Regions from separate parts of the Bradyrhizobium sp. AZCC 2289 genome, predicted to be linked through region 2. Evidence: predicted binding sites of a transcription regulator. Region 2 holds the regulator's gene; each other region holds the start of a gene.
What was found. Region 2 encodes PhoB, which activates phosphate uptake and scavenging genes when phosphate is short. Its sites were predicted from a motif close to TGTCATNNANCTGTCAT; they were not measured.
Positions count from the first base shown of each region.

Region 1: a site for PhoB is predicted at 6,638-6,654, ahead of V1289_RS21695 (DUF2794 domain-containing protein). Genes of this name have one in related genera too.
Region 3: a site for PhoB is predicted at 3,167-3,183, ahead of phnF (phosphonate metabolism transcriptional regulator PhnF). Genes of this name have one in related genera too.

Region 1 covers NZ_JAZHRY010000001.1:4,535,644-4,545,316, forward strand. The annotation lists gene ccmD (heme exporter protein CcmD) at 1-110, opposite strand, end outside; gene V1289_RS21670 (heme ABC transporter permease) at 115-846, opposite strand; gene ccmB (heme exporter protein CcmB) at 1,008-1,676, opposite strand; gene ccmA (heme ABC exporter ATP-binding protein CcmA) at 1,673-2,275, opposite strand; gene acnA (aconitate hydratase AcnA) at 2,498-5,218, shown strand; gene V1289_RS21690 (DUF1223 domain-containing protein) at 5,376-6,137, shown strand; gene V1289_RS21695 (DUF2794 domain-containing protein) at 6,666-7,037, shown strand; partial or broken gene V1289_RS21700 (GNAT family N-acetyltransferase) at 7,162-7,702, opposite strand; gene V1289_RS21705 (Bax inhibitor-1/YccA family protein) at 7,789-8,580, opposite strand; gene V1289_RS21710 (ABC transporter permease) at 8,825-9,673, opposite strand, start outside.
Region 2 covers NZ_JAZHRY010000001.1:5,204,566-5,214,238, forward strand. The annotation lists gene pstC (phosphate ABC transporter permease subunit PstC) at 1-364, shown strand, start outside; gene pstA (phosphate ABC transporter permease PstA) at 368-1,213, shown strand; gene pstB (phosphate ABC transporter ATP-binding protein PstB) at 1,210-2,031, shown strand; gene phoU (phosphate signaling complex protein PhoU) at 2,043-2,759, shown strand; gene phoB (phosphate regulon transcriptional regulator PhoB) at 2,820-3,521, shown strand; gene V1289_RS24775 (GcrA family cell cycle regulator) at 3,674-4,183, opposite strand; gene V1289_RS24780 (aspartate aminotransferase family protein) at 4,663-5,871, shown strand; gene argF (ornithine carbamoyltransferase) at 5,871-6,797, shown strand; gene V1289_RS24790 (Hsp33 family molecular chaperone) at 6,990-7,991, shown strand; gene V1289_RS24795 ((Fe-S)-binding protein) at 8,008-8,772, opposite strand; gene V1289_RS24800 ((Fe-S)-binding protein) at 8,772-9,332, opposite strand; gene apaG (Co2+/Mg2+ efflux protein ApaG) at 9,574-9,673, opposite strand, start outside.
Region 3 covers NZ_JAZHRY010000001.1:8,542,667-8,552,339, forward strand. The annotation lists gene phnD (phosphonate ABC transporter substrate-binding protein) at 1-579, shown strand, start outside; gene phnE (phosphonate ABC transporter, permease protein PhnE) at 663-1,547, shown strand; gene phnE (phosphonate ABC transporter, permease protein PhnE) at 1,544-2,398, shown strand; gene phnF (phosphonate metabolism transcriptional regulator PhnF) at 2,395-3,123, opposite strand; gene phnG (phosphonate C-P lyase system protein PhnG) at 3,243-3,704, shown strand; gene phnH (phosphonate C-P lyase system protein PhnH) at 3,708-4,316, shown strand; gene V1289_RS40135 (carbon-phosphorus lyase complex subunit PhnI) at 4,319-5,422, shown strand; gene V1289_RS40140 (alpha-D-ribose 1-methylphosphonate 5-phosphate C-P-lyase PhnJ) at 5,419-6,303, shown strand; gene phnK (phosphonate C-P lyase system protein PhnK) at 6,296-7,096, shown strand; gene phnL (phosphonate C-P lyase system protein PhnL) at 7,106-7,804, shown strand; gene V1289_RS40155 (alpha-D-ribose 1-methylphosphonate 5-triphosphate diphosphatase) at 7,820-8,977, shown strand; gene phnN (phosphonate metabolism protein/1,5-bisphosphokinase (PRPP-forming) PhnN) at 8,974-9,570, shown strand; gene V1289_RS40165 (IS5 family transposase) at 9,656-9,673, opposite strand, start outside.

The DNA of each region.
Region 1 (9,673 bases), 670 kb from region 2:
TCCTTCTGGCGGCGATAGTCGATGGCGATCCAGACAATCAAAATCAACACCACCCCCGTTACCAGTGCATACGAGGTCACGATGAAGGGGGCGTAGGGACCGAGCGACATCGCGTCACGCCGCCTGCTGACTGGCTTGCATCATCTGCAAGGCGCGCACGCGGCGGCGCAGGATCTCGTTGCGCATCGCCGCCAGATGCAGCGTGACGAACAGCAGCGAAAAGGCGACGGCCATGACGAGCAGCGGGATCAGGAAGGCGCGGTCGAGCGAGGGCCCGCCCAGCCGCATCACCGAGGCTGGCTGATGCAGCGTGTTCCACCAGTCCACCGAGAATTTGATGATCGGCAGATTGATGGCGCCGACCAGGGTCAGGATCGCCGCGGCCCGCGCCGCGCGCGACGGATCGTCCACCGCGCGCCACAGCGCGATCAGGCCGAGATACATCAAAAACAGGATCAACACCGACGTCAGCCGCGCATCCCACTCCCAATAGGTACCCCACATCGGCCGGCCCCACAGCGAACCCGTGACCAGCGCCAGGAACGTGAACGCGGCGCCGATCGGGGCTGCCGCTTTGGCCGCGACATCCGCCAGCGGATGCCGCCACACCAGCGTGCCCAGGGCGGCCAGGCTCATCACGCCCCACACGAACATCGACAGCCACGCATTCGGCACGTGGATGAACATGATCTTGACGGTGGCGCCCTGCTGATAGTCGTCGGGCGCCATAGCCGATTGATAGCAACCGATCAGCAGCAGGATTGCAGTTGCACCTGCAAGCCACGGCAGCACCCGCGCCGTCAGCGACAGGAATTTCGTGGGGTTGGCGAGGTCGATCAGCGTCATGGCACCCTGATAGTCGTCAGCGGCGGGGCAGGCAATGTGGCATGCTTTGTTTCATTTGGCCTCCGCGAGAGTTGATCGGCGTCAAATTGGCAAGTTTGGCATGATCTTGTCCGGAAACCGGAAGTGCGCTGACGACGCGGCCCTGCGGGTCGGGATCATGCCTAGTCCAGCCCGTGCCGCAGGCTGGCGGCGGCGGCGAACGGTCCGATCACGAAACTGACGAGGGAAAGCGCGCACAGAATCGAAAACGGCGTTCCGAACGACAGCGGGCCGGTGATCGCGGCCTGCGAGGCCGCGACGCCGAAGATCAGGACGGGGATCGACAGCGGCAGCACCAGCACCGCGAGCAGCAAGCCGCCGCGATGTAAGGTCACGGCAAGGGCTGCACCGATCATGCCGGTAAAAGTCAGCGCCGGCGTGCCCGCCAGCAGCGTCAGCGCCACCGCCGAAGTCGATGCGGTGTCGAGATTGAGCAGCAGCCCCAGCACCGGCGTGGCGATAATCAATGGCAGCCCCGCCGCGAGCCAGTGCGCCAGCGCTTTGGCCGCACAGGCCAGTTCCAGCGGCATCCGGCTCATCACGATCAGGTCGAGCGAGCCGTCCTCATGGTCGGCCGTGAACAGCCGGTCGAGCGTCAGCAGGCTGGCCAGCAGCGCGCCGAGCCAAAGAATGGCCGGCCCCAGCCGTGTCAGCAGCGCCAGATCGGGGCCGACCGCGAACGGCATCAGCACGGTGACGGTGAGGAAGAACAGCACGCCGATCAGCGCCCCGCCGCCGACGCGCAGCGCGATTCTGATGTCCCGCCGAATCAGCGCGGCGAGGGCGGTCATGTCGCGCCTCCCATCCGAAGTTCCCTGGTCTCGATCCCGAGCGGGGCGTGGGTGGCTGCGATGATGATTCCGCCGCTTCCAAGATGGTCGCGCATCAGGCCCGCGAACAAATCCTGCCCGGCCGCATCGAGCGTCGAGGTCGGCTCGTCGAGCAGCCAGACCGGGCGCCGTACCGCGAGCAGCCGGCCGATCGAGAGCCGCCGCCGCTGGCCGGCGGACAGATAGGCCGCCGGCAAATCCGCGGCGTGGCCGAGGCCGATTTGAGCGAGGGTTTGTTCCCCATCCCCGGCATCGCCGCCGAGGAAATCCCGCCAGAACGACAGGTTCTCCCGCACGCTCAGCGCGGGCTTCAGGGCGTCGCGGTGGCCGAGATAATGCGACTGCTCGGGCAGCGTCAGCTCGGTCCCGCCGCCTTTCAGATCAATCGATCCGGCCGATGGCACCAGCAGGCCCGCGATCAGCCGCAGCAGCGAGGTTTTGCCGGATCCATTGGGGCCGGTGACGGCCAGCGCCCGGCCCGAGGCGGCCTCAAAATCGAGGCCGGAAAACACCGCACGGCCGCCTCGCACACAACAGATACTGCGTCCCAAGAGCTGCATTTTGCCCCTTTACAGCCCTTTGGAAACTAAGGGTACCGCATCGGAATTTGTGGGTGCCGCATTGCTGCAGCACGATTGTCAGTGTGGCGGCGCTTCTGGAAAGATTCTATAAGCCCCGAACTTGATGCAGCACACAATCGGCGACTGCAAGCCAAAGGCCGGCCTCGCGGACGGTGTTTAAATACCCTTGCCGGGTATAACTGATAATTGGGATTTCCTCACATGACCTCGCTCGACAGCTTCAAATGCCGCAAGACCCTCAAGGTCGGAGGCAAGTCCTATGTCTATTACAGCCTGCCCGCCGCCGAGAAGAACGGTCTGAAGGGAATTTCCAAACTGCCCTATTCGATGAAGGTGCTGTTGGAAAATCTGCTGCGCAACGAGGACGATCGCACCGTCAAGAAGGCCGACATCGTCGCGGTGTCGAAATGGCTAAAGAAGCGCGCGCTCGAGCATGAAGTGGCGTTCCGTCCCGCGCGCGTGCTGATGCAGGATTTCACCGGCGTGCCGGCGGTGGTCGATCTCGCCGCGATGCGCAATGCGATGCAGAAGCTCGGCGGCGATGCGGAAAAGATCAATCCGCTGGTGCCGGTCGATCTGGTCATCGATCACTCGGTGATCGTGAACTTCTTCGGTGACAACAGGGCGTTCGGCAAGAACGTGGTCGAGGAATACAAGCAGAACCAGGAACGCTACGAATTCCTGAAATGGGGTCAGAAGGCGTTTTCGAATTTTTCCGTGGTGCCGCCCGGCACCGGCATCTGCCACCAGGTCAATCTCGAATATCTCGCGCAGACGGTGTGGACCAAGAAGGAGAAGATGACGGTCGGCAAGAAGACCGGCACCTTTGAAGTCGCCTATCCGGATTCGCTGGTTGGTACCGACTCGCACACCACCATGGTCAACGGCCTCGCCGTGCTCGGCTGGGGTGTCGGCGGCATCGAGGCGGAAGCCTGCATGCTCGGGCAGCCGCTGTCGATGCTGCTGCCGGAAGTGATCGGCTTCAAGCTCAAGGGCCAACTCAAGGAAGGCGTCACCGCCACCGACCTCGTGCTGACCGTGACGCAGATGCTGCGCAAGCAGGGCGTGGTCGGAAAATTCGTCGAATTCTTCGGCCCAGGCCTCGATTTTCTCTCGGTCGCGGACAAGGCGACCATCGGCAACATGGCGCCGGAATATGGCGCGACCTGCGGCTTCTTCCCGGTCGATGCCGCGACCATCGACTATCTGAAGACCTCGGGCCGCAAGGCTGACCGCGTCAAGCTGGTCACCGCCTACGCCAAGGCGCAGGGTCTGTTCCGCACCGCCAGGTCGGCCGATCCCGTGTTCACGGCGACGCTGACGCTCGATCTCGCCGACGTCGTGCCGTCGATGGCCGGCCCGAAGCGTCCCGAGGGCCGCGTCGCGCTGCCGGCGGTCGCCGCAGGCTTCGCCACCGCGATGACCAGCGAATACAAGAAGGCGGACGATGCCGCCAAGCGCTATGCGGTCGAGAACCACAATTTCGATCTCGGCCATGGCGACGTCGTGATCGCGGCAATCACCTCCTGCACCAACACTTCCAATCCGAGCGTGCTGATCGGCGCGGGCCTGCTGGCGCGCAACGCCGCGGCCAAGGGCCTGAAGGCAAAGCCGTGGGTGAAGACGTCGCTGGCCCCGGGCAGCCAGGTGGTAGCGGAATATCTCGCCAATTCCGGCCTGCAGGCCGATCTCGACAAGGTCGGCTTCAACCTGGTCGGCTTCGGCTGCACCACCTGCATCGGCAATTCCGGCCCGCTGCCGGAGGATATTTCGAAGTCGATCAACGACAACGGCATCGTCGCCGCCGCCGTGCTGTCGGGTAACCGCAACTTCGAAGGCCGCGTCAGCCCGGACGTGCAGGCCAACTATCTGGCCTCACCGCCGCTGGTCGTGGCCTACGCACTGGCGGGAACGGTGACCAAGGATCTCGCGGTCGAGCCGATCGGCGAGGGCAAGGACGGCAAGCCGGTGTACCTGAAGGACATCTGGCCGACGACCAAAGAGATCAACGCCGTGATGAAGAAGTTCGTCACCGCCACGATCTTCAAGAAGCGCTACGCCGACGTGTTCAAGGGCGACACCAACTGGCGCAAGATCAAGACCGTGGAGAGCGAAACCTATCGCTGGAACATGAGCTCGACCTATGTGCAGAACCCGCCTTATTTCGAAGGCATGAAGAAAGAGCCGGACCCGATCGTCGACGTCGTCGGTGCGCGGATTCTGGCGATGTTCGGCGACAAGATCACCACCGACCACATCTCGCCGGCAGGCTCCATCAAGCTGACCTCGCCGGCCGGAAAATTCCTCTCAGAGCATCAGGTGCGTCCGGCTGACTTCAACCAGTACGGCACCCGGCGTGGCAATCATGAGATCATGATGCGCGGCACGTTTGCCAACATCCGTATCAAGAACTTCATGCTGAAGGGCGCCGACGGCAACATTCCGGAAGGCGGCCTGACAAAGCACTGGCCCGACGGCGAACAGATGTCGATCTACGACGCCGCGATGAAGTACCAGGCGGAGCAAGTGCCGCTGGTGGTTTTCGCCGGCGCCGAATACGGCAACGGCTCGTCGCGCGACTGGGCCGCCAAGGGAACGCGGCTGCTCGGCGTCCGCGCCGTGATCTGCCAGAGCTATGAGCGCATCCACCGCTCCAATCTGGTCGGCATGGGCGTGCTGCCGCTCACCTTCGAGGACGGCACGTCATGGACGTCGCTGGGCCTCAAGGGCGACGAGAAGGTGACGATCCGGGGCTTGCAGGGCGATCTCAAGCCGCGTCAAACGCTGACGGCAGAGATCGAGTCCGGTGACGGTTCGCTGCAGCGCGTGCCGCTGCTGTGCCGCATCGATACGCTCGACGAACTCGAATATTATCGGAATGGCGGCATTCTGCATTATGTGCTGCGCAAACTGGCGGCATAACGCGGATTTGTGATCGGTGGCTCACTGCTTAGTGAGTGGCAGGTAAAAAGAAGGCGGCCTATCACAAAGGCCGCTTTCGGGCGTTTGGGGCGCGCTTTTGGGATCAGATCATGCCCCGTACAAATACGGATAGAAATCGTCACGACCGGTTCGCAGTATGACAGCGATGATGGCCTATAACTGTATCTCGCGGTGGTCCGGTGCGCTCAGCGTATGCGCGATTATCGCAATTATCCGTCCGGCCCATGCCGATCCGCGTGCGGTCGTCGAATTGTTCACCTCGCAAGGCTGCTCGTCCTGTCCACCGGCCGACAAGATCATCGGTGAGCTCGCCAAGGATCCCAATGTCATCGCGCTGAGCATGCCGATCGATTATTGGGACTATCTTGGCTGGAAGGATACGCTCGCCGACTCCCGCTTCAGCGCGCGGCAAAAGGCCTATTCGCATGTGCGTGGCGATCGCGATGTCTACACGCCGCAAGTTGTCGTCAATGGATCGGCGCATCTGATCGGCAGCGATCGCGCCGGCATCGAAGGTGCGATCAAGGATACGAGCAAGGCCGATGGCGTGATGTCGGTACCCGTCACGATGACGCTGTCCGGCAAGCAGATCAATGTTTCGGTCGCGGCCAGCAAGGCGCCGAACGCCGCGCACGGCGAAGTCTGGATCTGCTCGGTCTCGAAGGCCATTCCGATCGCGATCGGGCGCGGCGAAAACCGCGGCCAGGAAATTACCTACCACAATGTGGTGCGCAATCTTCTCAAGGTGGGTGACTGGAACGGCAGTTCCGGAAGCTGGACCGTGCCGCTGGAAAATATCTCCCGCGATGGCGTCGATGCCGCGGTTGTCTATGTCCAGGACGGCAATCGCGACAAACCCGGCCCGATGCTGGGCGCGGCGTTCACGACGCTGCACTGATTCTGCTCTCCCGTCATTCCGGGATGCGCCTCTTGGCGCAGGCCCGGAATCCATGCTCATTATCGTGGTTATCGATTCTCTGATGTGCAATTGCACATCAGAGCTCGCGCTTCGCGCGCCCCGGAATGACGGCAGTGATGAAGTACCCCCCAAAAAAGAAAAAGGACCAACTTTCGTTGGCCCAGTACGGGGATTAGCTCCCCTGCGAACAGGCCCGATCCCGACGGCCCCGGGGGGCTGGGGGCTGAGGAATCCGGAACCGAAAGGACCGGGCCAACGCAGGATTTTCTTTTCGCAAGGCAGCGGGGCGGTCGATGGGCGGAAGTGGGGCAGCAATATGATTCCGCTAACGATCCCGTGACCCCCGGACTCCGGAGGCCGGGCAATCGGCCGGGCCTGCGGCGGTATTTCTCAAGGGCCCCTTGCAGCGTCCGGCGGTTGGCGCGATCATGTACGTCTCGGCATGATCCCGAAAAGTGGGCACCGGTTTTCGGGATCATATGATGCCTGGATGACAGGAGGCGCTCCATGAGTTCGCTATCGGAGGACACTGATCCAAGCGAGAATCGCGCGGCGGCGCGCACCGCCGCTGCAGGCCCCCAGCAAAGCCGCGTTACGTTCAATCGTCTGGAACTCAATCGTATCCTCAATCTCTATGGCCGCATGGTTGCCGATGGCGAATGGCGCGACTATGCCATCGACTTCTTGAGGGATCGCGCGGTGTTCTCGGTGTTCCGCCGCGCTTCCGAAGTCCCGATCTACCGCATCGAAAAAGATCCGCGGCTCGCGCGCAAGCAGGGCATGTACAGCGTGATCTCCGCGACCGGCTTGATCCTGCGCCGCGGCCAGGAACTCGAGCGCGTGCTGCTGGTGATCGATCGCAAGCTGGCGGTGGTTTAGCCATGCTGTCATTCCGGACCAGCGTGTAGCGCTGGATCCGGAATCCAGAGGTTAGCTAGGCGCAATCTGCGGCGCGAGATTCCGGGTTCGCTTCGCGCCCCGGAATGACACCTGACAACTAGCGCTATTCTGCATTATCCCCCGGCACCGTCGTTGCGCCGTCGCCGAGCGTGCGCTGCATCATCACGGTGTCGAGCCAGCGGCCGAATTTGAGGCCGACACTGGGATGAGTCCCGATCATCTGGAAGCCGGTTTTGGGTGTGGACGCCGATCGATCCGGCGTTGGCGGAATCGCCGATCACCGCGATCATCTGCCGGTAGCCGCGCGCTTCGCATTCGGCGATCAGCCGCAGCATCAATTGCAGGCCGATGCCGCGGCGGTGGATCGCAGGCCTCAGATAGACCGAATTCTCCACCGTGAAGCGGTAGGCCGGCCGCGGACGGTATGGGCCGGCATAGGCATATCCGACCACGCGGCCTTCCAGGACGCCCACGAAATACGGAAAACCGCCGTCCAGCAGCGCCTTGAACCGCCGGGTCATCTCGGCAAGGTCCGGCGGCATCAGCTCGAACGTCGCGGTGCCGTAGAGCACGGCGTGCTCGTAGATTTCGGTGACAGAGGGGAGGTCGGCCTCGGTAGCGGGCCTGATTTCGGCGGGTGACATGGACGCCAGATTATTTTTGCTTCAGCCAAAAGAAAAGCCCCGGCGGTAAGGCCGGGGCTTCAATTCGTGCGCCTGAGGCGTTTGGGCTAGTCGCGCTGGCCGAGCAGTTGCAGCAGCAGCGTGAACAGGTTGATGAAGTTGAGGTAGAGTGAGAGTGCGCCAAGGATGGCCGCACGCTCCGCCACTACGCCGCCCTGCGAGGCATAGCCGTAGATGTAGTCGTTCTTCAGCCGCTGGGTATCCCAAGCGGTGAGGCCCGCGAATACCAGCACGCCGACCACCGAGACGATGAACTGCAGCATCGTGCTCGCCAGGAACAAATTGACCAGGCTCGCGATGATGATGCCGATCAGGCCCATGAACAGGAACGACCCCATGCCGCTCATGTCACGCTTGGTAGTGTAGCCGTAGAGGCTCAGAGCGCCGAAGGTCGCCGCGGTGATGAAGAACACCCGCACGATCGAGGTGTGCGTATACACCAGGAAAATCGACGACAGTGAAACGCCCATCAGCGCCGAGAACACCCAGAACAGCATCTGGGCGGCAGCGGGCTGCAGCCGGTTGATGCCGGCCGAGATCACGAACACCATCAGCAAGGGCGCGAAGATGAAAAGCCACTTCAGGGGGCTCACATACATCGCATAGCCGAACGGCGTCAGGAAGGCGTTGCCGAATTTGGCCGCGCCGGCCGCCGGATCGCCGGTCACCGCCGCCATATAGACGCCGAGCGCCGCGAGACCGGTGATGGCCAGCCCGATGCTCATGTAATTGTAGATGCGCAGCATGTAGGCGCGCAGACCGGCGTCGACGGCCGCAGCGTCAACGCGCCCGGCGGCCCGGCCGAAAGGAGAAGCGTAGTTACGGTCTAGGTCCGACATGGTCGAATTCCCGTTGGTTGCCCGGCGGAGCGCAAGGGGTTTGCGACGCCGGTTAGAAATCTATCTCAGATAGCGCGATTTTGCTGACATTAATTTTGCGTCATCAAACCGGCTCTCTTCCCATCCGATATGTGGGAAACTACCACATTCGCTGCAAGCTTCCACGCGCGGCTGAATGTCGCTCTAAACCGCGATTTAGGGGCAAAAACGGCGTTAACCCTGCTCGCTCTGCCGCTACAAATTGTCACAAATTCCGCAACACCGTGGCCGGTTTCTGGTTCAGGGCCAAAAGCGTGCCGGCCAGTCCCAGCCCCACCGTGACGATCAGCGCGGCCACGACCACGCCGGCGGCGCTGCCGGCCTGCCAGATGAAGCTCAGCGTCATCAGCCGGGTCACGATCAGCCAGGCCGCAATCGAGCCTGCGATCACGCCGAACACGGCGGTGGCAAAGCCGATCATCAGATATTCCAGCGCATAGGCGCCGAGCAGCCGCGCGCGGGTGGCCCCGAGCGTCTTCAGGATTACCGCGTCATAGACCCGGTGGCGATGGCCGGCGGCGAGCGCGCCGCTCAGCACCAGAATGGCCGAGATCAGCGTCACCGCGCTGGCGCCGCGGATCGCCATCACGAGGTTGGTGACCACGCTGCCGATGGTTTCCAGCGCCTCGCGCACCCGCACGCTGGTTACCGTCGGGAAGGCGTCGGCCACCTGTTTGATGATGCGGGCGTCGCCGGCGGCGTCCGGATGGGTCTCGGTCAGGGTCGCGACATGGCTGTGCGGCGCGCCCTTGAAGGCGTTCGGCGAGAACACCAGCACGAAATTGATGCCGAGGCCCTGCCAGTCGATATTGCGCAAATTGGCGATTTTGGCCGAAATGTCGCGGCCGAGCACGTTGACGACGATCTCGTCGCCGATTTTGAGCTTGAGCCCGTCGGCGATCTTCTTCTCCATCGAGACCAGTGGCGGACCGCTGTAATCCGGCCCCCACCACTCGCCCTCGACGATCTTCGAGCCCTTGGGAATCTCGCCGGTATAGGTAAGGCCACGGTCGCTCTGCAGCACCCATTCGGAATCCTGCGAAGCCTTGAGGTC
Region 2 (9,673 bases):
GCCGCCGGTGCTGAAGGAAGCCGCCTATGGCGTCGGCTGCACCACCTGGGAAGTGGTCCGCAACGTGGTCATTCCCTACACCCGCGTCGGCGTCATCGGCGGCATCATGCTGGCGCTCGGCCGCGCGCTCGGCGAAACCATGGCGGTGACCTTCATCATCGGCAATTCGTTCCGCATCTCGGGCTCGATCTTCGCGCCGGGCACCACGATCTCGGCGGCGATCGCCTCCGAATTCGCCGAAAGCGACGGCCTGCACCAGTCGGGCCTGATCCTGCTCGGGCTGTTGCTGTTCGTCTTGACCTTCTTCGTTCTCGCCGCCGCCCGGCTGATGCTGATGCGGCTGGAAAAGAAGGCGGGGAATTAGGCCATGAACCCGATTTACGCCTCACGCCGCCGCTACGACATCGTCATCCGCGCGCTGTGCGTCGGCGCCGCCTTGTTCGGCGTGACGTGGCTGGCGCTGATATTGTTCACGCTGCTCTACAACGGCCTCGCCGGCATCAATCTCGCCGTGTTCACCCAGGATACGCCGCCGCCAGGATCGACCGACGGCGGCCTGCGCAACGCCATCACAGGCTCGATCATCATGACCGTGATCGGCGTCGGTTTCGGGGCGCCGCTGGGTCTTTTCGCCGGCACCTATCTCGCCGAATACGGCCGGAACGATCGCCTGACCTCGGTGATCCGCTTCATCAATGACATCCTGCTCAGCGCGCCGTCGATCATCATCGGCCTGTTCGTCTACGGCGCCGTCGTGGTGCCGATGGGCGGGTTTTCGGCCTTTGCCGGCTGCCTCGCGCTGGCCGTGATCGTGATCCCCGTCGTGGTGCGCACCACCGAGGACATGCTGGTGCTGGTGCCCAATCCGCTGCGCGAAGCGGCGTCCGCGCTCGGCCTGCCGCGCTCGCTCGTGATCAAGCGCATCGCCTATCGCGCCGCGCGGTCGGGCCTGATCACCGGTGTGCTGCTGGCGACCGCGCGCGTCGCCGGTGAAACCGCGCCGCTGTTGTTCACCGCACTGTCCAACCAGTTCTTCAGCCTCAACCTGACCAAGACGATGGCGAACCTGCCGGTCACCATCAACAATTTCGTGCAAAGCCCCTACGCCTACTGGAAGCAGCTGGCCTGGAGCGGGGCCTTGCTCATCACCTTGACCGTGCTCGCGCTGAACATTGGCGCGCGCATCCTGGGCGCCGAGAGGACCGCAAAATGAACGATCTTTCTGTATCGGTGAGCAGCGCGAGCGGATCCGTTCCCCCGGTGGCGTTGCCGGACGCGCCGGCCAAGGTCACCGCGCGGGGCCTGAATTTTTACTACGGCGAGCACCACGCGCTGAAGAACATCAACCTCGCGCTCGGCACCCACCGCGTCACCGCCTTCATCGGGCCGTCCGGCTGCGGCAAATCGACCCTGCTGCGGATCTTCAACCGGATGTACGATCTCTATCCCGGCCAGCGTGCGACCGGCCAATTGATGCTCGACCAGACCAACATCCTGGACCCCAAGCTCGATCTCAATTTGCTGCGGGCCCGGGTCGGCATGGTGTTCCAGAAGCCGACGCCGTTTCCGATGACGATCTATGAGAACATCGCCTTCGGTATCCGCCTCTACGAGAAGATCTCCAAATCCGAGATGGACGGCCGGGTCGAAAAGGCGTTGCGTGGCGGCGCGCTGTGGAATGAGGTCAAGGACAAGCTGAACGCCTCGGGCCTCTCGCTCTCCGGCGGCCAGCAGCAGCGACTCTGCATCGCCCGCACCGTGGCGGTGCGGCCCGAGGTGATCCTGTTCGACGAGCCCTGCTCGGCGCTGGACCCGATCTCGACCGCCAAGGTGGAGGAATTGATCCAGGAACTGGCGGAGGACTACACCATCGCCATCGTTACCCATAATATGCAGCAGGCGGCGCGCGTCTCGGACAAGACCGCCTTCATGTATCTTGGTGAGTTGATCGAGTTCGACGACACCAACAAGATTTTCACCTCGCCGAGCGATCGACGCACCCAGGACTACATCACCGGCCGGTTCGGTTGAGGAGATAACACATGGCTTCTGAACATACCGCCAAGGCGTTCGACAGCGATCTGCAGGAATTGACCCGGCTAGTCGCCGAGATGGGCGGCCTCACCGAACGCATGATCACCGAATCCGTCGATGCGCTGGTGCGCCGCGATATAGCACTCGGCAAGCGCGTGGTCGCCGCCGATGCCGAAATCGACAATCTGCAGCACATGATCGAGGAGCGCGCGGTGCTGACGATCGCGCGGCGCCAGCCGATGGCGATTGATCTCCGCGAAATCGTCGGCGCGATGCGGGTGGCCACCGATCTGGAGCGGATCGGCGACCTCGCCAAGAACATGGGCAAGCGGGTCGCGGCGCTGGAGAACGATTTTCATCCGCTGAAACTGATCCGCGGCCTCGAGCACATGACCGACCTGGTGCAGTCGCAGGTCAAGTCGGTGCTCGATGCCTATGCGGCGCACGACCTGCCGGCGGCGATGGCGGTGTGGAAGGGCGACGAGGAAGTCGACGCCATCTGCACCTCGCTGTTCCGCGAACTCCTGACCTACATGATGGAAGATCCGCGCAACATCTCGTTCTGTATCCACCTGATGTTCTGCGCCAAGAACATCGAACGGATCGGCGACCACGCCACCAATATCGCCGAAACCGTGTTCTACATGATCGAGGGCCAGCAGATCATGGACAAGCGGCCGAAGGGCGACATGACGACGTTCGCCACGACGGTACCCGGAAACTAGAGACGTAGCGTTTCGCGTGAAGAAAACGCGGCAAAATAAGACGAAGAGAGGCTTACACTGATGAGCGCCCGCATTCTGGTGGTCGAAGACGAGGAAGCGCTGACGACGCTGCTGCGCTACAACCTCGATGCCGAAGGCTACGATGTCGAAACCGTCGGCCGTGGTGACGACGCCGACACACGGCTGAAGGAGCGCGTTCCCGATCTGATCGTGCTCGACTGGATGCTGCCGGGACTGTCCGGCATCGAGCTGTGCCGCCGCCTGCGCGCGCGGCCCGAGACCAAGCAGCTGCCGATCATCATGCTGACCGCGCGCGGCGAGGAAAGCGAGCGGGTGCGGGGGTTGGCGACCGGCGCCGACGATTACATCGTAAAACCCTTTTCGGTGCCGGAACTGCTGGCGCGAGTGAAAGGCCTGTTGCGCCGGGCGAGCCCGGAGCGGCTCGCCACCGTGCTGACCTATGGCGACATCGAACTCGATCGCGAGAAGCGCCGGGTCGCGCGCTCGGGCCGTCCGATCGATCTCGGCCCGACCGAGTATCGCCTGCTGGAGTTCTTCCTCGAGCATCCCGGCCGTGTCTTCAGCCGCGAGCAGCTGCTCGACAGCGTCTGGGGCCGCGACATCTATATCGACGAGCGCACCGTCGACGTGCATATCGGCCGCCTGCGCAAACTGCTCAACCCCGGCCGCGAGCAGGACCCGATCCGCACCGTCCGCGGCGCCGGCTACGCGCTGGACGATCGCTTTGCCAAGGTGGAGTGAAAACACTCCACTGTCGTCCCCGCGATGGCGGGGACCCATAACCACGAATCTTGATTGTTGAAATGCGCTGGGGCTCCAGCAAGTCGTAACCACTCACATCGGTGGTTATGGGTCCCCGCCTTCGCGGGGACGACACCGGAGAGTGCGCAGCCTTACCTGGTCGGCTTCGGCGCCGGGCGGCGGCGATCGGAAGCCGGCTGATAGGCGACGCGCGAGTGGTGCGCGCAATAGGGCAGGCTGGCGAGCGCCTTGCCGCCGCAGAAGAAGAAGTCGTTGCTCGAGGGATCGCCGATCGGCCAGTGGCAGGTGGCCTCGTTGAGCTCGAGCAGCGACAGCCGCTGGCTCATCGGCACCACATTGTCGTAGGCGACCGGATCGGGCTCCATCTCCACGTCAAAGGCATGGGCCAGCGCGGTGTTGCCGCGCGACACCGGCCGCGAAACCCGCATCATCTGCTGGGCTGGGCGGGCCTTGCGCTGCCGCGGGGCGGCCGAGGAGGGGCTCTTGGCGCGGCCGGAAAGCCCCAGCCGGTGCACTTTGCCGATCACCGCATTTCGCGTCACATTTCCGAGTTCCGCGGCGATCTGGCTGGCCGAAAGGCCGGACTCCCAGAGTTTTTTCAGTTGCTCGACGCGATCGTCGGACCAGGTCAATACTGTCATCGCATTCTTCCCTTCGCGTCGCGCCGGCCAACCTGGGGCAGCGCTGGCGATGCCAATCGTCTCAAATATCCCTGCGGGCAGAATCCCTTAGCCCTCGCCGGGCGCAGAAAGCGCGCCCGAACGTTTACGCAGAACACTGGGACTTCAGAGGATCAGATCCGCCGCACGAGATGTCGTACCCGACAGCTCAGACGCTACAATATGGCGTGACTCTGGCGCAAGAGTCCCCGTCGGGGCGTCCACATGTTCCGACATCTAGGCATTGCAATTGGGTTTTTCCACTCCCCCGGAATGTTACGGATTGCTTTCTTCTTGCACTGCAGGAAGGCACGTCTCGTGGCGTGTTGACAGTTACCGCCGCCAGCATAGAATGTTTGCCACGTGCCGCCCGAAAAGGCGGCACGTTTTGTTTTCGGAAGACGGGCTGCTGCCGCGCCCCTGCAGGCATCGTGACTGTCTCATAACCATCAGTGATTGCCATGACCAAGAGCGCCACGTCGCATCTGCTTCCCGTCTTCGCCAGGGTCGATCTTGGCTTCGAGCGCGGCGAAGGCGCGTGGCTGATCGCAACCAATGGCGAGCGCTATCTCGACTTCACCTCCGGCGTCGCGGTGAACGCGCTCGGTCATTGCCATCCGTATCTGGTCGCGGCCCTGCAGGAGCAGGCGACGAAACTCTGGCACATGTCGAACCTGTTCAAATCGCCCGACGGCGACAAGCTCGCGGCACGGCTGTGCGAGCAGAGTTTTGCGGATTTCGTATTCTTCTGTAATTCCGGCGCCGAAGCGATGGAATGCGCGATCAAGGTCGCGCGCCGCTATCACGCCGCAAAAGGCCATCCCGAGCGCTACCGCCTCGTCACCTTCGAGGGCGCGTTCCACGGCCGTACGCTCGGCACGCTGGCTGCGACCGGCTCGGCCAAATATCTCGAAGGCTTTGGTCCGCCGCTGGACGGTTTCGACCAGGTCCCGCACGGCGATCTCGAAGCCGTGAAAAAGGCGATCGGCCCAAACACCGCCGGCATCCTGATCGAGCCGGTGCAGGGCGAGGGCGGTGTGCGCACCGCGCCGCACGCGTTCTTCAAGGCGCTGCGTCAGCTCTGCGACGACAAGGGCCTGCTTTTGGTATTCGACGAGGTGCAGACCGGCATGGGCCGCACCGGCGATCTCTTTGCCTATAAGCGCCTCGGCGTCACGCCGGATGTGATGTCGCTGGCGAAGGCGCTCGGCGGCGGTTTTCCGATCGGCGCGTGCCTTGCGACTGCGGAAGCCGCGTCCGGCATGACGCCGGGCTCGCACGGCTCGACCTTCGGCGGCAACCCGCTGGCGGTCGCGGCCGCCAACGCGGTGCTCGACGTGATGCTGAAGCCCGGCTTCTTCGACCATGTGCAGAAGATGTCGCTGCTGTTGAAACAGAAGCTGGCCTCGGTGGTCGATCGCTATCCCCAAGTGCTGTCGGAAGTGCGCGGCGAAGGCCTTTTGGTCGGCGTCAAGGCCGTGGTGCCGTCGGGCGATCTCGTCAATGCGTTGCGCGACCAGAAGCTGCTGACCGTCGGCGCCGGCGACAATGTGGTGCGCTTCCTGGCGCCCCTGATCGTCTCCGAGTCCGAGATCGCGGAATCCGTCGCCAGCCTCGAGCGCGCCTGCATGGCGCTATCCGGCGGCCAGTTGAAGAAGGCGGCGGGGTGATGAGCAAGGCCGTCCGTCACTTCCTCGATATCAACGAGCTGCCGCTCAAGGAGTTGCAGAACATGCTGGCCGCCAGCGCCGCCATGAAGGCGAAGCTGAAAGCGCATGAGAAGCCCAACAAGCCGCTCGAAGGCAAGACGCTGGCGATGATCTTCGAACGGCCCTCGACACGGACGCGGGTGTCGTTCGACGTCGGCATGCGCCAGCTCGGCGGCGAGTCCATCATGCTGACCGGCACCGAAATGCAGCTCGGCCGCGGCGAGACCATCGCCGATACCGCGCGCGTGCTGTCGCGTTATGTCGATGCGATCATGATCCGCATCCTCAATCACGACGCGCTGCTGGAGCTCGCCGCGCACGCCACCGTGCCCGTGATCAACGGGCTGACGCGGCGCTCGCATCCCTGCCAGGTGATGGCGGACCTGATGACCTTCGAGGAGCATCGCGGGCCGATCAAGGGCCGCACCGTGGCCTGGACCGGCGACGACAACAACGTGCTGGCGTCATGGGCGCATGCGGCCGAGCGCTTCAAGTTCAATCTGAACGTCGCCACCCCGCCGCAGCTCGCGCCGAACAAGGCGATGAAGGACTGGATCAAGGCAACGCAAGCCTCGATCGTGCTCGGCAACGATCCGGAAGCCGCCGTGCGCGGCGCCGATTGCGTCGTCACCGACACCTGGGTGTCGATGGGCGACAAGGACGGCGAGCACCGCCACAATGTGCTGAAACCCTATCAGGTGAATGCAAAGCTGATGTCGCTGGCCAATAAGGACGCGCTGTTCATGCACTGCCTGCCCGCCCATCGCGGCGAGGAGGTCACCGACGAGGTGATCGACGGCCCGCAGTCGGTCGTGTTCGACGAGGCCGAAAACCGCCTGCATGCGCAAAAGGGCATTCTGGCCTGGTGCTTTGACGCGGTGGCGTAGCGGCGTTCGGACCGGATCTTGCAACGTCGTCGTCCCGGCGAACGCCGGGACCCATACCGCGTGATCTCACGTTCTCGCGATGTGGCAGACGCCCTTCGTAACGACAACCGCCGGTGGTTATGGGTCCCGGCGTTCGCCGGGACGACGGTAACCCCCTTTCGATTTCCGTCTTCCGACCCCAGATAAAGCGCCATGGATTCACAATCAGACACCAAAATCACGGCCGAGGCGCCCATTCGGGCGCCTTCGTCGGTTCCCGTCGACGACGCGGTGCTGCCCTTCGAGGTCGATGCGCTCGATCTGCGTGGACGGCTGACCCGGCTTGGCCCCGCGCTCGACGACATCCTGACCAAGCACGATTATCCGCCGGCCGTTTGCAAGCTGCTCGGGGAAGCGATCGTGCTGACGACCTTGCTCGGCTCGTCGCTGAAATTCGACGGCCGCTTCATCCTGCAGACGCAGACCGATGGGCCGGTGTCGTTTTTGATCGTGGATTTCCAGGCCCCGGATCGCCTGCGCGCCTATGCGCGCTACGACGCCACGCGGCTGAAGGAGGGGCTTAGTTCCGGCCAGCTGCTCGGCAAGGGCCATCTTGCCATGACCATCGATCAGGGTCCGGACATGAGCCGCTATCAGGGGCTGGTGGCGCTCGACGGCGACAGCCTCGAGGACGCCGCGCATGAATATTTTCTGCGCTCGGAACAGATTCCGACCAGGGTGCGCCTTGCGGTCGGCGAGGAATGGCGCGGCGGCGGCGACGGCCCGAAGCACCGCTGGCGCGCCGGCGGCATTTTGCTGCAATTTTTGCCGAAGGCGCCGGAGCGCGCGCGGCAGGCCGATCTGCATCCCGGCAACGCCCCGGAAGGCGCGGCCACGCATGAGGTCAAGGAAGATGACGCCTGGGTCGAGGGCCAGTCGCTGATCGCAACCGTCGAGGACGTCGAGCTGATCGATCCCGATCTGTCGGGCGAGCGCTTGCTGTATCGCCTGTTCCACGAACGCGGCGTCCGCGTCTTCGCGCCTCTGCCGTTACGCGCGCAATGCTCCTGCTCGCGCGACGCGGTGTCGTCGATGCTGAAAAGTTTTGCCCCACAGGACCGCGCCGACATGGTCAAGGACGGCAAGGTGGTGGTGACCTGCGAGTTCTGCAGTTCGGTGTATCAGTTCACGCCGCATGAGGCGGGGGTGGAGTAGGGCGGCATAGGCGACGTTACGTCGCTCGCAGGGCAAGCGGCTGGTCGCCAAGCAACGCCTTGACGATGACGTTGCGGGCGTTGCCGGCGTCGAGTGAGTGCTTTGCGATCAGATCGCTGCATTCCGCGACGATCTGATCGGCATCCTGCATGATCTTGAGCTGCTTGTAGCGATCATGCCGATGCAACCCCATGCTCTCGCCGACCACTTCAAGGATGTTGATGATACGGAACGGCCAGTCGCGTTCGTGCGCGCACAGCTCGCGATGATCGGAATGATAGACCGCAACCAGTGCATCGACGCCCGCATCGCGCGCCGCCTGGAGTTCGTTAAGCTGCAGCTCGCGTTTGAACGCGGGCAATACGCCGACATTGACGCTCTGCAGGCCGACCGCCGGCTGCTTCAGGTCAACGAGCTCAACGCCGGGGATGGCCTTCAGGATTTCAGCGGCGGCTTCCATGACGCCGGCCACGCCGGGATGCCGGTGTAACGCAACCCGCATTTCGACCCGCCGCTGCAAATGCGGCTTCAACTCGTCGAGCCGGCCGTCGAGGAATCGCATGAACGGCGTCATCTCGAACGGCCGCGAGCCGCGCTGTCGTTCGATCGTCGGCAGCGTCGTTTCCGTGAACTGAACGTAACAGCTCGGACACCAGGAGATCACCTGACCGGACCTGGAGTGCGACAACTTCTCGATGGTATTCGAGCCCATGCGCCCGGACATTTCGACGTCGCCGGCGCGCAGCTGCGCGATGCCGCAACAATGGCTGGGTCCGCCCATCACCTGGTAGGTGATGCCGAGCGCATCTCCATGATATCGAGGGCAAGCAGCGCGATGTGCGGCGTCTTGAGCACATTGCAGCCGGTGTAAAACACGAAATCCGGCGCCTCGGCGGGCGTCGATACCGACGCCGACTTCTGACCCAGCCGCTCCAGTACCGCCGCATCGAGCTGCAAACGCGAGAGCATCGTCACATCGCGGCTGACATCACGATATCTCTCCACCCCGTGTCGGCGCCGTTCAGGAAGTTCGTTGTCGGCCCTGGCGATGCCGAGACGCGCCATCGCCAGCAGGAACCGCGGGTTGACGCCGTAGTCGCACGCCTTGATGCATTCCCCGCTCAGCATGCAGGACGCCGCCCATTTGCGTGACGCCTCGGGACCGTCGCCGGTACGCACAAGGTCGAGTATGCCGCCGATGATGTCCACGGGTGGCGTGTCCGCGATACCGGCGGGCTTCACGCTTGGACAGACCTCGACGCACTTGCCGCATCGTGTGCAGGCGTCGAGCATGTCCTCGACGCGTTCGCCCAGCGCCGTCTCGAAAGGAATATCGTTCATCGGCGACCAGCTCTCAGTCGGCGGACGGATAAGCTATACACGGCTCGTAATGACCCTCGGAATTTAACACGCTTTTTGCCCGGCGATCCGAACGAAAATCGCGCGGGGGCGCTTGACAGATTAAAATCCTGCACCTTCGTCATGCCCGGGCTTGACCCGGGCATCCATCACTTTCGCAAGACTCTTACGAAGAAAGATGGATCACCGGGTCAAGCCCGGTGATGACGCGCGCAAGCCTTCGTCAATTCAACACCCGCTTGCCGTCCGGACTATCCAGCGAAAACGTCGGCACGTCGATCTCAAACCGTTCGCCGCTTTCGCTGACCATTTGGTAGCGGCCG
Region 3 (9,673 bases), 3.3 Mb from region 2:
GGTTATTATTCGGTGTTCTACGTGCTCGCCAAGAGCCCGTACCAGAAGATCGAAGACCTAAAGGGCAAGAACCTTGGCTTGGTCGACCCGAACTCGACGTCGGGTAACAACATGCCGCGTTTCAAGATGAACCAGATGGGGATCGATCCCGACGCCTATTTCTCAAAGGTGATCTTCACCGGCAGCCATGAGAACGCCGTGCTGGCGCTGGCCCAGGGCACGGTCGACGTCGCCGCCAATTGGTGGAACGCGGAAGATGATTCGAACCTCACCCGCATGCTCGCCAAGAACATGGTCAAGTCGAGCGACGGCACGCCGCTGAAGAAGGAAGATTTTCGCGTCATCGTGAAGTCGGACCTCATCATCAACTCGCCCTACGCCTATCTCAGCGACCTGCCCGAGGACATGAAGGCCGCAATCAAGCAGGCATTCCTCAACGCTCCTGAAAAGGACAAGGAAGCCTTCAAGAAACTGTCCGATGGCAAGAATCTGCCCTGGCAGCCGATTACCAACGCAGACTACGACAAGACCATCGAGCTGATTAAGTTCGTCGACAATCTGCGCAAGAAGGCGTCCTGATCGGACGGCGGATACAAGACCAGGCCGGGTCCATGTGACCCGGCCTTTTTCTCGTTTGGCGTTGAACCGGATCGTAATCATCGATGGCCACGGCCGTATCCATTCTGCCCGGCCCTCAGCTGGCGGCGCTCAACGAGGCCTATCGCAGGGCAGTCGCGCGCAAGCGCCTGAGAATGACATTGGCGGCGGCGGTGTTTTTCGCCGCACTCGTCATTTCCGCCATCGGCGCGGAAGTGAACCTGCGCACCTTCTTCACCTATTTCGGACATTTCGTCAGCTATTTCGACCGCATCTTCACGCTGGAAAACGGCGCCCGGGTCTGGACTGACATCGGTGAGTGGTTCTGGGGCTGGCACAAGTGGCTCAAGATGCTCGGCGAGACCATCCTGATCAGCTATGTCGGTACCCTGGCCAGTGCGGTGCTGGCGTTTGCGCTGAATTTCCTTGCGGCCGAAAATACCTCGCCCGCGCCGTTGCTGCGTTTCGCCGTCCGCCGCCTGTTGGAATTCGCCCGGACGGTCCCCGGCATTGTGTTTGCGCTGATTTTCGTCATCGCATTCGGCCTCGGGCCGATGGCGGGCGTGCTCGCCATCGCCATCCATTCCACCGGCGCGCTCGGAAAGCAGTTCTCCGAGATCGTCGAAAACGCCGACATGAAGCCGGTTGAAGGCGTACGATCGACCGGCGCAAGCTGGCTGTCCTGCATGCGGTTCGCAGTGTTGCCGCAAGTAACCGCAGGCTACGCGAGCTACGCGCTGCTGCGTTTTGAGATCAACGTCCGCGAGGCGTCCGTCATGGGCTTCGTCGGCGCCGGCGGCATCGGGCAGGAGCTCGTGGTCGCGATCCGGAAATTCTACTATTCGGACGTCAGCGCGATTTTGGTTATGATTATCGTCACCGTCTTTGTGATTGATATCGCCACCGGGTGGTTGCGCGGCCGGCTGTTCGGCAAGGACGCCCGCGCATGAGCCAGCTACCGAAACCCGATGCAGGGCAGCTGCGCGCGAAATACCCCGACGTCTTCGAGCGGCCGGCTTCGGCGCGGCTGGCGATGCCGGCGATGATCCTTGGCGCTTTCGCCATTTTCGTGTTCGGGCTGGTCGATCTCGACTTCTCGCCGGCAAGATTGTTCTCAGGCCTGCACCAGCTTGGCTGGATCACGCTGATGATGATCCCACCCGACCCAGGCTCCTCGTTGCCGATCTATCTCTCCGCGCTCGGCGAAACTCTGTCGATCGCGTTGCTCGGCACCACGATCGCAGCGGTGTTCGCGCTGCCGGTCAGCCTGCTGGCCGCGCGAAATATCATTCCCTCGAACCTGATCCGCTTTCCCGTTCGCCGGTTCCTGGACTCCATCCGCGGCGTCGATACACTGATCTGGGCGCTGGTGTGGATCAACGTGGTCGGCCTCGGCCCGTTCGCCGGCGTGCTGGCCATCGCGGTGTCCGACTTCGGCGCGTTCGGCAAATTGTTTTCCGAGGCGATCGAGGCCGCGGACAAGAAGCAGGTCGAGGGCATCCGCGCCTCCGGTGGCAGTGTCCTGCACGAGATACGCTTCGGCCTGATGCCGCAGGTACTGCCTGTGATCGCAGGCCAGGTGCTCTATTTCATCGAATCGAACACGCGCTCGGCCACCATTATCGGCATTGTCGGTGCCGGCGGTATCGGCCTGCAGCTGGCTGAGCAGATCCGCGTGCTGGAGTGGCAGAAGGTCTCGTTCCTGATCCTGATGATCCTGGTGGCGGTTGCCGCGATCGACTGGATCTCGGGCAAGCTGCGCTTCGCCATCATCGGGCGGCGCGCGGTCGCCCAGTTTTAGCTGTTCTCGACCAGGAACTCGACGCGCTCGGCGGCAAAACGCGAGCGTTTTGTCACGAGCGGCTTGCCGTCGGGATCGAGGTCGGTGCTGTCGACCACGAGGACGGGACGTCCAAGCGCAAGATCGAGCCGCGCGGCGTCGGAAGCGTCGGCGATGGCCGCGCTGATCCGGGTTGATCCCCGGCGATAGTCGCGGATGCCGTAATGCGCGAGCAGCTTTGTCATCGAGCGCGCGCCGACGAATACGCTCCCGGCGCTGGGAAAGCGTTCGGCCGATAGCCACGTGGTGCTGATACAGATCGGCGTTCGGTCGGCTAATCGCAGGGATTCGATCCGGATCAACGGCGCGCCGGTCTTCAGTGCAAGTTCCCGCGCCAGTTCGCGCGTCGCGACTTCCTCGGAGGCGTCGATCAACTGGCCGTGCGGCTCGCGGCCGCCGGCGCCGACGATTTCGGAAAACCGCGTCCGCGAGCGCAGGGGATAAGCCAGCCGTCGCGTCTCGACATAGGTGCCGCTGCCGCGCTCGGCGCGCACCAGCCCGCGTTCCGAAAGCGTCGCCAACGCCCGGCGCACGGTATGGCGGTTAACCCGATAGGTTTCGGCGATCTCGGTCTCGCCCGGCAGCTTTTCACCGGCCGCAAAGCGGCCATCGGCGATGCCGCGTTCGATTCCGTCGGCGACCTGCCGCCACAGCGCGACACCGGTAGCAGCATCCTGCATGTTCATGGTGTGGACCCGCCCATGGAACGCATCCGGAAAATCATCCTTTTGTCACGAAACAGTCATGGCGTTTCGTTATCAAGTTGTCTAGTATAATAGACAACTTGATTCCGGCAAGGGCCGCTATGACCACAACGACAGAAAATGCCAGGCAGGCGCAGCGCAAGCTGGCGATGGCGGTGCTCGCGCATTCCGACTCGGCCGAGATCTCGGGCCGTCTCGATGCGGTCGCGTTGCCGGCCCATGAAAATCTGCGCGAGCCCGAGAATGGCCTCGTGATGGTCCGCGGCCGCATCGGTGGCGACGGTGCGCCGTTCAATCTTGGCGAGGCAACGGTATCGCGTGCGGCGGTGCGGCTTTCGACCGGCGAAGTGGGTTTCGGCTACACGCTCGGGCGCGACCGGCAGAAGGCCCGGATGATCGCGCTGTGCGACGCCATGCTGCAGTCGGATCAATTCGCCGGCGTGGTCGAATCCGGGGTGATCGCCCCGTTGCGGGCCGCGATCGCCGCGAACCGGAAGCGTCAGGCTGCGGAGACCGCGGCGACGCGAGTCGATTTCTATACGCTGGTGCGCGGCGAGGGGTGAGGCATGACGACGGTTGCGGAGTTGCCAGCAGGATTTGTCGACAAGGTATTGTCGGCGCAATCAACCTTCCGCTCGGTGATGGATGCGATGGCGCGTCCCGGCAGCGTTCAGCGCATCGAGGCGGTCGCCGGCGAACCGCCCGGCATGATGCGCGGCACCGCAGCGATCGCACTGACCTTGTTCGACCATGACACGCCGATCTGGCTCGATGCCCGGATGTCCCAGACATCGGCCGTCGCCAAATGGCTGAAATTTCACACCAGCGCGCCGGTGATTACGGATGCCTCGGTCGCCAGCTTTGCGTTGATCGGCGACGCACCGGGCCTTCCGGCGCTGGAACGGTTCGCGTTCGGCAGCAATGAATATCCCGATCGCTCCACGACGCTGATCCTGCAGGTCGAAAGCCTCACCACAGGACCGGCCTTCGAATTGCGGGGGCCTGGCATCGACGGCACGATTGTACTGCAGGCCACGATCCAGCCGCCGGACCTGTTCGAACGGCTTTCGATCAATCAGACAATGTTTCCCCGCGGCATCGATGTCGTGCTGGTCCATGACGATGTCATTGTCGCGATACCCCGCACGACGCGGCTTGTCACGATGGGAGCCTGACCATGTATGTTGCCGTCAAGGGAGGCGAACGCGCCATTGAGAACGCCCACCGCCTGCTGGCGCATGAGCGCCGTGGCGATCGGGATGTTCCCGAGGTTTCGCTCGACCAGATCTCGGAACAGCTCTCGCTCGGCGTCGATCGCGTCATGACCGAAGGCTCGTTGTATGACCGCGAGCTTGCGGCGCTCGCCATCAAGCAGGCGCGTGGCGACATGATCGAGGCGATCTTCCTGGTCCGTGCCTTCCGCGCCACGCTGCCACGGTTCGGCGCGACCGAGCCGGTCGATACCGGCGAGATGCAGGTGCGCCGCCGGATTTCATCGACCTTCAAGGACATTCCGGGCGGCCAGATTCTCGGACCGACCTTCGACTATACGCATCGTCTGTTGGACCCGCAGCTTGCGGAGGGGTGGGTGCCCGAGTTGCCCGCGACGGGTGAAGCGTCAGCCGCGGCCATGCCGCGCGTCACCGACATTCTCGGCCGCGACGGCCTGATCGAGCCGTCACCCGAAGCGGGGGCTGATGCGGCGGTCGGCGACCTCACGCGCGAGCCGCTCAGCTTTCCGGCCGATCGCGATTTACGGTTGCAGAACCTGGCGCGGGCGGATGAGGGCTTTCTGCTGGCGCTCGGCTATTCCTCGCAGCGCGGCTACGGCCGCAACCATCCCTTCGCCGGCGAAATTCGCTTCGGCGAGGTCGAGGTTGAATTTTTCGCCGAAGACGCCGGCTTCGCGGTGCCGCTCGGCGGAATCGCGCTGACCGAATGCCAGATGGTCAACCAGTTCAAGGGCTCGGCGAGCGAAGCGCCGTGCTTTACCCGTGGCTACGGTCTGGCGTTCGGACAAAGCGAGCGCAAGACCATGTCGATGGCACTGGTCGACCGTGCCTTACGCGCGCGCGAGCTCGCGGAAGAGGTCGTTGCTCCTGCCCAGGACGAAGAGTTCGTGATGTCGCATTCGGACAATGTGCAGGCGACCGGATTCGTCGAGCATCTCAAGCTGCCGCATTACGTCGACTTCCAGTCCGAGCTCGGCCTGTTGCGCAAATTACGCAAGGAGTTTGCCGAGGCTGCGGAAGCTCCAGCGATGCAGGAGGCCGCCGAATGAACGCTCCAGCTTACAATTTTGCCTATCTTGATGAGCAGACCAAACGGATGATCCGCCGCGCGATCCTGAAAGCGATCGCGATCCCCGGCTACCAGGTGCCGTTCGCCAGCCGCGAAATGCCGATGCCCTATGGCTGGGGTACCGGCGGCGTGCAGGTGACCGCGGCGATCCTCGGTCCCGATGACGTGCTGAAGGTGATCGACCAGGGTTCCGACGACACCACCAACGCGATCTCGATCCGAAAGTTCTTCGGCAAGACCGCCGGCGTTGCGACCACGACCAACACCACGGACGCCACCGTCATCCAGACCCGGCACCGGATTCCCGAGGCGCCGCTGCATGCGGGACAGGTGCTGGTCTATCAGGTGCCGATCCCTGAACCCCTGCGCTTCCTCGAGCCGCGCGAGACCGAGACGCGGCGCATGCACGCGCTCGGCGAATACGGCCTGATGCATGTCAAGCTCTACGAGGACATCGCCCGCTTCGGCCACATCGCGACTTCCTACGCCTATCCGGTGAAGGTGAATGCGCGGTATGTGATGGACCCGTCACCAACGCCGAAATTCGACAATCCCAAGATGGACAATTGTCCGGCGCTGCAATTGTTCGGCGCCGGCCGCGAGAAACGCATTTATGCGATCCCGCCGCACACCACGGTGGTCTCGCTCGATTTCGAGGACCACCCGTTCACGCGTTACCGGTTCGACGCGCCCTGTGCACTGTGCGGGGCCGGTGATTCCTATCTCGACGAGATCGTCACCGACGATAAGGGCGGCCGGATGTTCGTCTGCTCCGATACCGACTATTGCGAGACGCGCCAGGTGGCGGGCCATCGCGGCAGCGAGAGCGTGGCCCCGCACAAGGAGAGGGCGCATGGCTGAACAGGTGAGCGCGCCGGAAAACGACCAGCCTCTGCTGATCGCCGAAGGACTGGGCAAGAATTATGGTCGGCTGACCGCCTGCCGCGATGTGTCGTTTGCGCTCTACCCCGGCGAGGTGCTGGCGATCGTCGGCGAGTCCGGCTCGGGCAAGACGACGCTGCTGCAGCTATTGTCGGCGCAGCTTGCGGCGAGCACTGGACGGGTGTCGTACCGAATGCGCGATGGCGTGTTGCGCGATCTCGCGAGCCTTGGCGAGGCCGAGCGGCGCTTTCTGTTCCGGACCGACTGGGGCTATGTGCATCAGGATCCGGCGCAGGGCTTGCGGATGGCCGTCTCCGCCGGCGCCAATGTCGGCGAACGGCTGATGGCGGTGGGCTGGAATCACTATGGCCGCATCCGCGACACCGCGTCGTCATGGCTGGAACGCGTCGAGATCGATGTTGGCCGCATCGACGATGCGCCGCGGACCTATTCGGGCGGCATGCGGCAGCGGCTGCAAATCGCGCGCAATCTGGTCACCGAGCCGCGCCTGGTATTCATGGATGAGCCGACCGGCGGCCTCGATGTGTCGGTCCAGGCGCGCCTGCTGGATTTGATGCGCAACCTCGTCAGCGAACTCGGACTTGCGGCCATCGTCGTCACCCACGACCTCGCGGTGGCGCGGCTGTTGTCGCATCGCGTGATGGTGATGAAGGGCGGCCGCGTTATCGAGACCGGACTGACCGATCAGGTGCTCGACGATCCCCGCGAGCCCTACACCCAATTGCTCGTTTCCTCGATTTTGCCGGCGTGAGCTAAGCCAATGACTGCGATGATCGACATATCAAACGCCGAAAAGACTTTTACCATGCATCTGCAGGGTGGAGTGGAACTGCCGGTGGTCCGCGGCGTCTCGTTTCATGTCGAGCCGGGCGAATGCGTGGTGCTGTCCGGCCCATCCGGCGCGGGCAAATCGTCGATCCTCAAGATGATGTTCGGCAACTACCGTTGCGACGGCGGCCGGATCGGAATCCGGCACCAGGGCGCCATGATGGATCTCGCCAAGGCCGAGCCGCGGCAGGTTCTCAGCGTGCGTCGCGCTACCATCGGCTATGTCAGCCAGTTCCTGCGCGCGGTGCCGCGGGTGGCGACCATCGACGTCGTGGCCGAACCCCTGATAGCGAACGGGGTGGCGCGTCCCGAAGCGCGCGAACAGGCCGGTGCGCTGCTGCACCGCCTTAACATTCCCGAACGGCTGTGGGCGCTGCCGCCATCGACCTTCTCGGGCGGCGAGCAGCAGCGCGTCAACATCGCGCGCGGTTTCATTTCCGATTTGCCGATTCTGCTTCTGGACGAGCCGACCGCTTCGCTCGATGCCGCCAATGGCGCCGTGGTGGTGGAATTGATCGACCAGAAGAAGCGTCAGGGCGTGGCGATGGTGGCAATCGTCCATGACGACGAGATCCGTCATCTGATCGCCGACCGAATCGTTGATGTGACGTCGTTTGCGGCTGCTGCATGAAGGAAGAGATGTGAGATGACTTCGATCAAGCACGAGACCGTCATTGCAAACGCCAGGATAGTCCTGGCCGATCGCGTGATCGAACGTGGCTGGGTGGCTTTTGCCGATGGCCGCATCGCTGAACTTGGCGAAGGCCATGCGCCTGCCGGCAGCGAGGATGCCGCCGGGGACCTGATCATGCCCGGCCTGATCGAGCTGCATACCGATCATCTCGAAGCGCATTATGTGCCGCGCCCAAAAGTGTTCTGGGATCCGATTGCGGCAGTCGTCTCCTATGACGGACAGCTTGCGACATCGGGCATCACGACGGTGCTGGATTCGCTGCGGGTCTGGCGCGAGGATGGCGCCGAAGAGGTCGACGGCCGGGCCGGGGTACTGGCTGAAGCGATCGCATCGGCGCGGGAGGCGAACCTGCTGCGTGCCGATCATTTCCTGCATCTGCGCTGCGAGATCCCGATGCCGAGCGTGGTCGAGGAGGCCAGGGAGCTGATCGGACGGCCGGACGTCCGACTGATGTCGCTGATGGATCATACGCCTGGCCAACGCCAATTCCGCGACGAGGTCAAGCTGCGCGACTATTATCGCGGCAAGGGCGCCGGCATGACCGACGCCGAGCTCGATGTGCTGTTCGCGAGACGGTTTACCTATCAGAAAACCTACGCCGCCACCAATATGCGCGCGATCGTCGCGCTGGCGCAACAATATGAAATCCCGCTCGCCAGCCACGACGATACGACCGAGGAAAACGTCGCCGACGCCATCAGCGATCGCGTATCGGTGGCGGAGTTTCCGACCACGATCGAGGCCGCGCGCGGACTGCATCAGGCGGGTATTGGCATCTTGATGGGGGCGCCGAACGTGGTGCGGGGCGGCTCGCATTCCGGCAACATCGCCGCGATCGATCTCGCCCGCGAAGGGCTGTTGGACATCCTGTCGTCCGACTACATTCCCTCGAGCCTTTTGATGGCTGCCCTGCAATTGCCCGAGCGCGTGCCGGCAATCGATCTGGCGTCGGCGGTTCGTACCGTTACCAAGACACCGGCGGAAGCGGTGGGGTTAGCTGACCGCGGCGAGATCGCGGTCGGCAAGCGCGCCGACGTGATCCGGGTGCACGTCGCCCATAACGTTCCGGCGGTGCGCAGTGTCTGGCGCGAAGGGCAGCGTGTGGCATGACGGAGGCGCCTGTTGTCGCAGAACATCGTGTCGCCGCGATTGGACCCGGCAGTCTCATTCTGGTGGTTGGCCCAAGCGGCGCCGGCAAGGATACGCTGCTTGGGCTGGCAAAAGCCGCCTGCGCCGACGATCCCAATATTGTGTTTCCGCGCCGCGTGATCACGCGCGTAGCCTCGGCGTCTGAAGACAATGAAGAGGTCAGCCCGGACGCGTTCCGGCAGGCGCTGGCGCGGAACGAATATGCCGTGCACTGGGAGGCGCACGGCCATTGCTACGCCTTGTCACGTAGGATCGACGACGACCTGCGCGCCGGGCGCACGGTGATTGCCAATGTATCGCGGACCGTGATTGCAACGGTGCGCCGCGCTTACGCCGACGTCGTGGTGGTTTCGATCACGGCGCCGACAAACGTTCTTGCTGAAAGGCTGGCGATGCGGGGGCGCAGCAGCGATGGCAAAATCGAGCACCGGTTAAGCCGGACGGTCGATGACATTTCGGCTGCGCCCGACGTCACCATCGTGAATGTCGATAGCGCCGAATATCACGCGCGCCAGTTCGTCCGGATCATCAAGGGCGATCGGTGGGAGGCCTAGGCTTGAGTTGCGCGACGCAGTGGCGACGAATAAAAAAGTAAATCAAAACAATATGTTATTTAGTCGTCCGTGAAGAACGCTGATTTCAGACTGAATTGATCAA